Regions from separate parts of the Proteus hauseri genome, predicted to be linked through region 1. Evidence: predicted binding sites of a transcription regulator. Region 1 holds the regulator's gene; each other region holds the start of a gene.
What was found. The regulator CRP, encoded in region 1, controls carbon source genes, mostly activating them, when cyclic AMP is high. The targets are predictions, from matches to a motif close to ATGTGANNNNNNTCACAT.
Positions count from the first base shown of each region.

Region 1 (3,271 bases):
ATTGTTCATGTGCCTTTTAATGACCTAGAAGCGGTGAAAGCGGTAATGGATGATCATACATGTGCCGTTGTGCTAGAACCCGTTCAAGGTGAAGGCGGGGTTACACCAGCAACAGCTGAATTTATGAGAGGACTTCGAGAGCTGTGTGACAAACACCAAGCGTTATTAGTGCTTGATGAAGTACAAACGGGTATGGGGCGTACAGGCAAGCTATTTGCCTATATGAACTATGATGTTATGCCAGATATCATCACGACAGCAAAAGCATTAGGCAGTGGTTTTCCATTAAGTGCGATGCTGACAACGCAAGAGATTGCTTCTGTAATGGGTGTAGGGACTCATGGTACAACATATGGCGGTAATCCATTAGCATGTGCAGTTGGTAATGTAGCATTTGATTTAATTAATACACCCGCATTGCTTGATGGTGTGCAAATGCGTTATCAATGGATTGTTGACGAATTAACTGCAATCAACCAAAGCTACTCTGTATTTACACAAATTCGAGGTCAGGGTTTGTTAATTGGCGCTGAATTAGCGCCCAAATATGCAGGTAAGGCGAAAGTGCTATTAGGGCTTGCTGCGCAACATGGATTAATGATGTTAAATGCAGGTCCTGATGTAATGCGGTTTACACCGTCATTAATTATTACTCAAGAAGAGTTACAAGAAGGAATGGCGGCATTAAAAGTTGCAGTTGCCGAATTTGTTAAAATAAATTAATGCCTCTTTCCAACTAAAAAACCCCATCAAATCATGATGGGGTTTTATGCAGAAATCATTTTTAATAGCCCATTTTGGAAATGGGCTATTATTTGTTCTAGGTGACTAAACTTAGCGGGTGCCGTAAACGACGATAGTTTTACCGTGTGCAGAGATCAGATTTTGATCTTCCAGCATTTTTAAAATACGGCCTACCGTTTCGCGTGAACAACCTACAATCTGACCAATTTCCTGACGTGTAATTTTAATTTGCATGCCATCAGGGTGGGTCATTGCATCAGGTTGTTTTGCTAAGTTAAGTAAGGTTTGTGCAATACGTCCTGTTACATCAAGGAAAGCAAGGTTACCTACTTTTTCTGATGTTGTTTGCAGTCTATTCGCCATTTGGGCAGAAAGACGCATAAGAATATCAGGATTAACCTGAATTAATTGGCGGAATTTTTTATAGGAAATTTCTGCTACTTCACAGGCTGTTTTTGCTCTAACCCATGCACTACGTTCTTGATCTTCTTCAAATAATCCAAGTTCACCGATGAAATCCCCCTGATTTAGGTAGGAGAGGATCATTTCTTTTCCTTCTTCATCTTTAATAAGAACAGCTACGGAACCTTTAACAATATAATAAAGTGTTTCCGCTTTCTCACCTTGGTGGATCAGCGTGCTCTTGGATGGATATTTGTGAATATGGCAGTGAGACAAAAACCATTCAAGAGTCGGGTCTGTTTGCGGCTTGCCGAGAACCATTCGCGTTATCCTCTGTACGTTAAATGCAGCCTTTCAAAACGGATAGGTTCCCTTTTGAGACAGCATGCTTAAAAATCCTATCTTTACCGATTAACTTCCTGAGAACACGGAAAGTTAATATGGAATAGATTATAATAAATGAGAAAATAATGCATTGATCTTAACCACTATCATCAAGCAGATATTGTTTTTAGCACAGTTAACGCATTAAGTCTCGTTTTACGCAGTCAGCATAATAAACCTATTTGCTAATTGCCAGTTGAATTATGAGAATGTACTCTTTTAGTTTCTGTCTTATTGAGGATAAATAAATGGAAGCACGGGTTAAATGGGTTGAGGATTTATCTTTTCTAGGGGAGTCTTCTTCAGGCCATCAAATCATGATGGATGGTAATTCTGGCGATAAAGCGCCAAGTCCAATGGAAATGCTATTAATTGCAGCTGGTGGATGTAGTGCGATAGATGTCGTGAGTATTTTACGTAAAGGCCGTCACCAAGTGACTGATTGTGAAGTAAAATTAACTTCTAATCGTCGTGAAGAAGCGCCTCGTTTATTTACCGATATCAATTTACATTTTATTGTTTCTGGTAAAGAGCTTACGGATAAAATTGTTGAACGAGCTGTTCAATTATCGGCAGAAAAATATTGTTCGGTTTCTTTAATGTTGGGTAAAGCGGCAACTATTACTCATTCATTTGAAATAAAAGACTCTGAATAAATTTGATATTTTAAAATAGTTTTTAACTAATAAAATAATATCCCTTTTACCGATGGGATATTATTTTTTTACTAAATAGAAATAAGTCTATTTAACTAATTTTTTCACCATTTAATAATTTACTGACTAATGGCGCCATAATTAATTCCATTGCTAAACCTAATTTTCCACCAGGAACAACTATCGTATTTATTGTTGACATAAACGAACCATGTAACATAGCCAGCAGATAAGGAAAGTCAATATCGGTAAGGCCACGAAAGCGGATCACAATAAAGCTTTCATCTAAAGTCGGAATTGCTTTGGCTGAAAATGGATTTGAGGTATCAACAGTAGGCACACGCTGAAAGTTAATATGGGTACGAGAAAATTGAGGAATAATATAATTAATATAGTCATCCATTGAGCGAACGACCGAATCTTTTACGGCTTCTTGAGAATGGCCTCGTTCTGTTGTGTCACGAGTCAATTTTTGTATCCACTCAAGATTGACTATCGGGACAACACCCACCAGTAAATCGACATGTTGTGCAACATTGTGCTCTTGTGTGACAACGCCACCATGTAACCCTTCATAGAAAAGTACATCTGTTTTTTCAGGTAATGGTTCCCAAGGTGTGAAAGTACCTGGTAGCTGATTGTAAGGCGTTGCTTCGTCATAAGAGTGAAGGTATTTACGACACTCGCCTTGGCCTGCTTTGCCGTAATTGTGCAATGTCGAACTTAGTAGGTTAAAATCATTTGCTTCTGGACCAAAATAACTAATGTGCCGACCTTGTTCTTTGGCTTTTCTAATGGCCATATCCATTTCAGGGCGAGTGTAGCGATGAAAACTATCTCCCTCAATTAATGCCGCATTCGCATTAATTTGTTGGAATATTTTACGGAAAGCTTGGCTTGTAGTGGTGGTTCCAGCGCCGCTAGAACCGGTGACGGCAATAATAGGGTGTTTGATAGACATAAAAACGTTGCTCCTTTATCAAAGCAAGGGGAGCCGGTCCCTTGCGGGTAGATGCCATGCCGTCAACTGAGCTTAATTAATCAGGGCGAAACTGTGATGCAGGCATAATATTGACGCTTTCATG
Region 1 covers NZ_CP026364.1:1,238,824-1,242,094, reverse strand. The annotation lists gene argD (bifunctional acetylornithine/succinyldiaminopimelate transaminase) at 1-723, shown strand, start outside; gene crp (cAMP-activated global transcriptional regulator CRP) at 835-1,467, opposite strand; gene PH4a_RS05645 (OsmC family protein) at 1,779-2,186, shown strand; gene PH4a_RS05640 (phosphoribulokinase) at 2,278-3,147, opposite strand; gene PH4a_RS05635 (YheU family protein) at 3,224-3,271, opposite strand, start outside.

Region 2 (3,271 bases), 700 kb from region 1:
TTGCTTTCAATCCAAGTATCATCTGACGCGATATAACAAACACGGTCAGATAAATAATGAACACACTTGTCCATATACCAATCCATATAATGTAAAGGATAAAAAAATAAATTGATTGGCGGACAGCAAAAAGAAGGAAAAAAGAATTACTTCTGAGATTGTCCGCAAAGAGTATTCATATTAATTGTTGTCATGGGATACCTCCTTGCAGTTAAGTGAAATGAGTGTTTAATAAAAAATCGGGGGCATAGTAACCACTTTTTTTTGCTTTGGCAATGGAAAACGAGTTTTGTTTATTATTGATTTTTGGAGAAGATAAAAATAAAAGTAGATTATTTTATTTAAGTTTTACTTTTGTTAACTAACTATTCTAGTTAATGATAAAAACTAAACGGAAAACTAATAAATAACTTTTACTGAGCTTTTTCGACAATAATTTTCATAGTCATCCGTTAATTTTCTATCGGTAATAACAACATCAAATAGCGCTAAATCGCCCATATTTCCTGTTGCTGTTTCATCAAAGCAGTGATATTTCGTTAATAGGATTTTACGAATAGATTTATCCATCGCTTTTTTCTTCATATATAAATCGTCGATGTTGTAACAGGTAACACCAAAATCGAGGTGTACACCTTCAGCGGAGATAAATGCTTTTTTAGGATTAATGCTATCAAGATAAGAAGGTTGAGTTGGGTTATAAAAAGAGTCACTTTTAGGGCGGTATTCTCCACCACAGAGTAATACGGTGGCGTTTTTTTTCTGACTTAATGCAAGAAATACCCGATGTGAATAACAAATTCCCGTGAAGTGAAGGTTATCTGGGATAAGCTCAATTAGAGTGGGAATAGATTGGCCATTATCGAAAAATAACACATCCCCCTCTGAAACCATGCCCGCAGCAAGATTAGGAATATGTAACTCTTGGGTTTGATCTGGCGTAATAATATCGGACGATGTTGCTATTAAGCCAGCATGAGGTTGTGCTAATGCAACAATATAACCACCAAGCAGCGACATCGGAAATGGGTTTTCTGAATCCGAATTTAAATCACGTCGGATAGTCATTTCTGAAACTTCAAGGATCCTTGCGGCATCTTTAAGATGTATGCGACCTGAGCGTTTAATACATTCACTGAGGCGGCGCAAACGTTCGTGCTGTTTGGTCTCTATCACCGAAGGATCCTTGTGTTAATTAATTGCGTGCACCGAGAAAATGCACGCTAACTATAATTAGTAGTTTGATTCTGGTGCATCTGAATCTGTTGCAATAGCCACACTTGCACTAGCACCAATACGTGTTGCACCGGCTTTGATCATATTCAGTGCAGTTTGGCGATCACGAACACCACCAGATGCTTTTACACCAATTTCGTCACCGACTGTTGCACGCATTAAAGCAACATGATGCTCTGTTGCACCCATTGTACTGTATCCTGTTGATGTTTTCACAAAATCAACGCGGATCTCACGACACATTTCACAAACTAAACGTACTTCGTCATCAGTTAATAGGCAAGTTTCTAAAATAACTTTCAGTGTTGTGTTACCACAAGCCGCTTTTACTGCTTCGATATCTTGTTTTACAAAGTCTAAACGACCGCTTTTTAACATACCGATATTGATAACCATATCAACTTCTTGTGCACCTTGGCGAATAGCTTCAGCTGCTTCAAATGCTTTAGTTGCTGTTAAACCCGCACCAAATGGGAAGTCGATAACACAACAGACTTTAACATCACTGCCTTCAAGGCAAGTTCTTGCTAAAGGGATATAAGAAGTGTTAATACAAACAGAGAAGAAACCGTGTTCTACAGCTTCAGCACACAATGTCTTGATTTGTGTTTCAGTTGTATCTGCAGCAAGAAGGGTATGATCGATATAATTAGCTAATGGACGCATAGTGTATTCCTTAATAGAAGATTGTTATTTATCACTCATGTGATTTTGGCAACATATTAGTGCTGTTCTAACACGATAACAATCACAAATGATATTTAAATAACATGATATTGTTATACACCTATCAAAATGTAACTTTTATAACATTATTAATTTCACATAAGAGTAAGAGGCGCTATGGATATTGCAGTGATTGGTTCAAATATGGTGGATTTGATCACCTATATAGACCGTATGCCAAAAGAGGGAGAAACCCTTGAGGCGCCGGCATTTAAAATTGGTTGTGGTGGTAAAGGCGCAAATCAAGCGGTTGCTGCTGCAAAATTGAATTCAAAAGTGATGATGCTAACAAAAGTGGGCGATGATATTTTCGCAGATAACACCATTATGAATTTAGAGTCTTATGGTATTAACACTCGTTATGTGGAAAAAGTACCCGGTACCACAAGTGGGGTTGCGCCTATTTTTGTGACTTCCAAATCATCAAATAGTATTTTAATTGTGAAAGGTGCCAATCAACATTTATCACCAGAAGATATTGATAGAGCGGCAGAGAGCCTGAAAAAGTGCAAAATTATCGTATTGCAATTAGAAATCCCAGTTGAAACGGTCTATCACGCCATTGAGTTTGGTAATAAACACGCAATTCCTGTGTTATTTAACCCCGCCCCCGCTTCAAAAACGTTAGATTTATCTATTGCTGCTCAATGTGATTTTTTTGTTCCTAATGAAACAGAACTTGAAATTTTAACTGCAATGCCAATCACCACAATGGATGAAATCCGAGATGCGGCTAGCTTTTTGCTGAAGAAAGGCTTTAAAAATATCATTGTGACATTAGGTGAAAAAGGCGCGCTGTGGATGAACGGCGAAATAGAGAAATATATTCCAGCAATAGATGTCGATGCTATTGATACCAGTGGTGCCGGCGATGCTTTTATTGGCTGTTTCTCTCACTATTATGTGCACACAGGTAATATTGAAGAGGCGTTAAATAAAGCAGTTATGTTTTCAGGATTAAGTGTTGCAGGTAAAGGGACGCAATCGTCATATCCGAGTATTGAAGAGTTTGGCTTATTTTTATCGAATAAAAATAATTCTATTTAATTGCTAAAGTAACTGCGTTTAATTCTCCTATCTTATTGAGATAGGAGAATATAAAAATAATAGTGCTATCAAATTTAGTTTTGAAAAAACTGCATTAATGCGAGATGTTGGACAATTTCTTACCTATCAAAATATTTTTTCATGAATTTTTATAGTGTGATTAAACTCACAAAATAGTAACAAGTTTAGTTGAAATAAAATTTCACAAGATGTATTTTTGTGTGAAATTTAATTTCATTAAGGTTGTTGCGATGAAAGATGA
Region 2 covers NZ_CP026364.1:1,939,126-1,942,396, forward strand. The annotation lists gene PH4a_RS08910 (RNA ligase RtcB family protein) at 1-74, opposite strand, end outside; gene PH4a_RS08915 (DeoR family transcriptional regulator) at 400-1,176, opposite strand; gene deoC (deoxyribose-phosphate aldolase) at 1,234-1,902, opposite strand; gene rbsK (ribokinase) at 2,080-3,009, shown strand; gene murQ (N-acetylmuramic acid 6-phosphate etherase) at 3,261-3,271, shown strand, end outside.
Region 2: the regulator CRP is predicted to act here: its motif matches at 1,940-1,957, upstream of deoC (deoxyribose-phosphate aldolase).

Region 3 (3,271 bases), 800 kb from region 1:
GGTACGACGACGAAGATCAAGTAAATTATTGACGGTTAAAGAATTAACAGCATAACGTACTTCACCTGCGGTGACCGCTTCACATTCACAAACCAAGCTTTTATCAATACGTTCGCTACTAAGTAATTTGTTAGCTAAATCACCGTGACGATATACCGCTGAGCCGCGAATAGGTGCAGGTAACGAAACCACACTACGCAACGCTTGTTCTGCGGATTGGCGAGAACCCGGCAATGCTTCTTCAGCAGTAGTACATTTTGCTGAAATGTTTAACTTCTCACAGATTTTATCTGTTGCCCATTCAGCCATTAAGCGGTAAGTCATTAATTTACCACCTGTAATAGTGATAAACCCTTCTAAACCATCACGCTTAGCGTGGTCAAGTAATACAATACCGCGACTAACATTACGACCAGATGGATCATCATCGCTCGCCACTAAAGGTCGAACACCCGCGTAAGCTCGTAAAATACGCGTTTGCGCTAATTTAGGTGCTAACATTGAACCTTCGCGGATCAAAATATCGACTTCTTCTGGCGTCACATACATATTGTCGATTTGATCATAAGGCACACGGGTTGATGTTGTACCGATTAATGAAATCGTATCACCAGGTACTAAAATATCGGCATCAGCAGGCTTACGACAACGGTTGATCACCATATTGTTGATACGATGACCTAAAATTAACAGCGCCCCTTTTGCAGGAAACATGCGCACTTTTAAATCACCGTATTCTGCGATTTTTTGTCCCCAAATCCCGCCAGCATTAGCGACTATTTGAGCACGGATTTCATACATATTTTTTGCTTGATGATCGTAAACGCGTACACCTTTAACTCGATCACCTTCACGAATCAGCCCCATGACTTCATGATAAGTCAGTACTTTAGCGCCGTGTTCACGGGCATCAAGCATATTAGCGGCCGTTAAACGAAATGGATCCACAGTGCCATCAGGAACACGAACCGCGCCAATCAAGTTAGGGTTTACTGATGGCTCTAAACGAATAGCTTCTTCGGGTGAAATCGCTTGAGCATCAATTCCTGCCGCTTGGCAAGATTGAATAAAGGTTTGCTGAAATTCTAATGAATCTTCAGGTAAGGTGATAAACAGGCCATCCGTTTTTTCAACGCAGTGACGAGCAACCCGTTTTAGAATCATGTTTTCTTCTATGCACTCTCGCGCAGATTCAGGATCAGTCACAGCATAACGCGCTCCGCTGTGTAACAACCCGTGGTTTCGACCGGTTGCACCGGTTGCGATATCGTGTCTTTCCAGTAGGATACAGCGCAATCCACGGCGAGCACAGTCTCTTGCCATGCCTGCGCCTGTAGCGCCACCACCTATAATAATGACATCAGTTTCTGTTACTGGTGAACCGCTCATCATAAAGATGCCCTCTCACATTGCATTCAGCAAACGCTAATTATTCTTTAACGTTAATTATAGTGTATAAGATACACAAAAAATGTGGTTAATGTTTGATAATGAGCAAAAACGAAAGAGAAACGCTCATGAGGGAAAAATTAAAACCACAAGTGTGATACTAATCACAAATAATTTAACAAAATCTATTTCATAAAGTTAACATATCACTCAAAATCATCCATCTTGAAAATTTTTTCGACAACTGAGCAATACCTCACAGTAAATTTGATTGTATAAGTTTACTATTAAGTTCGTTAAAGAAAATTTTTTGATAACTTCACTGTTCGTTTTGTCATTATTTAATGTCAACATATTAAAATAAAGCCATCGGAGGCTAATATGTTAAGTCTGTTTAGACCTGCGCCACATACTGCGCGTTTGCCAAAAGAGCAGATAGATCCTGTCTATCGTCGTTTGCGTTGGCAGATCTTTATGGGGATTTTCTTTGGTTACGCTGCTTATTACTTAGTAAGAAAAAACTTTGCATTAGCAATGCCTTACCTTGTAGAACAAGGATTCTCTAAAGGAGATCTAGGTTTCGCTTTATCAGGTATCTCCATTGCTTATGGCTTCTCCAAATTTATTATGGGGTCGTTTTCTGACCGAGCTAACCCTCGTTACTTCTTACCCGCAGGTCTTATTTTAGCATCATTAGTCATGCTATTTATGGGCTTCGTGCCGTGGGCAACTTCGAGCATTATGGTTATGTTCGTTCTGTTGTTCCTTTGTGGTTGGTTCCAAGGTATGGGTTGGCCTCCTTGTGGACGTACCATGGTTCACTGGTGGTCACAGAAAGAGCGTGGCGGTATCGTTTCTATCTGGAACTGTGCGCATAATGTCGGCGGTGGTTTACCTCCATTACTATTCTTATTAGGTATGGCATGGTTTAACGACTGGAAAGCGGCATTATATATGCCAGCTATAGCCGCTATTTTAGTGGCAATGATTGCATTCGCATTAATGCGCGATACCCCGCAATCTTGTGGCTTACCGTCTATCGAAGAATATAAAAACGACTACCCACCAGATTATAAAGAAACTGACGAACAAGAACTGACTGCAAAAGAAATCTTCATGAAGTATGTTTTCCCTAACAAACTACTGTGGATGATTGCTATCGCTAACGTGTTCGTTTACTTACTGCGTTACGGTGTTCTTGACTGGTCACCAACTTATCTGCGTGAAGTAAAACACTTCGCAATGGATAAATCATCATGGGCTTACTTCTTATACGAATACGCGGGTATTCCGGGCACATTACTGTGTGGTTGGATGTCAGATAAAGTGTTCCGAGGCAACCGTGGTGCGACGGGTGTATTCTTCATGACCTTAGTTACTATCGCCACTATCGTATTCTGGATGAACCCAGCGGGTAACCCAAATATTGATATGGCATGTATGTTGATTATCGGTTTCTTAATCTACGGCCCTGTTATGTTAATCGGCTTGCATGCTCTTGAGCTAGCACCGAAGAAAGCAGCAGGTACAGCAGCAGGCTTTACGGGGCTATTTGGCTACTTAGGTGGTTCTGTTGCGGCAAGTGCTGTCGTAGGTTACACCGTTGACTACTTCGGCTGGGATGGCGGCTTTATGGTCATGATCGGCGGTAGCGCACTGTCTGTCGTGTTATTACTTGTCGTGATGGTTACAGAAACCAAACACAAACGCGAAATGCTTCAGAAGTACGAATAATCACAAATGACAATGATGACATTCAATAAATCTCATCGTTAAAACTAAGCCACATCTGCTGTCAGGTGTGGCTTTTTTATTATCAACTGTACATAACCTCACTGTACCTAGAATTAAAATGGAGCAGCTTTATGAGTACATATTTAAA
Region 3 covers NZ_CP026364.1:2,041,039-2,044,309, reverse strand. The annotation lists gene glpA (anaerobic glycerol-3-phosphate dehydrogenase subunit A) at 1-1,392, opposite strand, end outside; gene glpT (glycerol-3-phosphate transporter) at 1,771-3,123, shown strand; gene glpQ (glycerophosphodiester phosphodiesterase) at 3,255-3,271, shown strand, end outside.
Region 3: the regulator CRP is predicted to act here: its motif matches at 1,542-1,559, upstream of glpT (glycerol-3-phosphate transporter).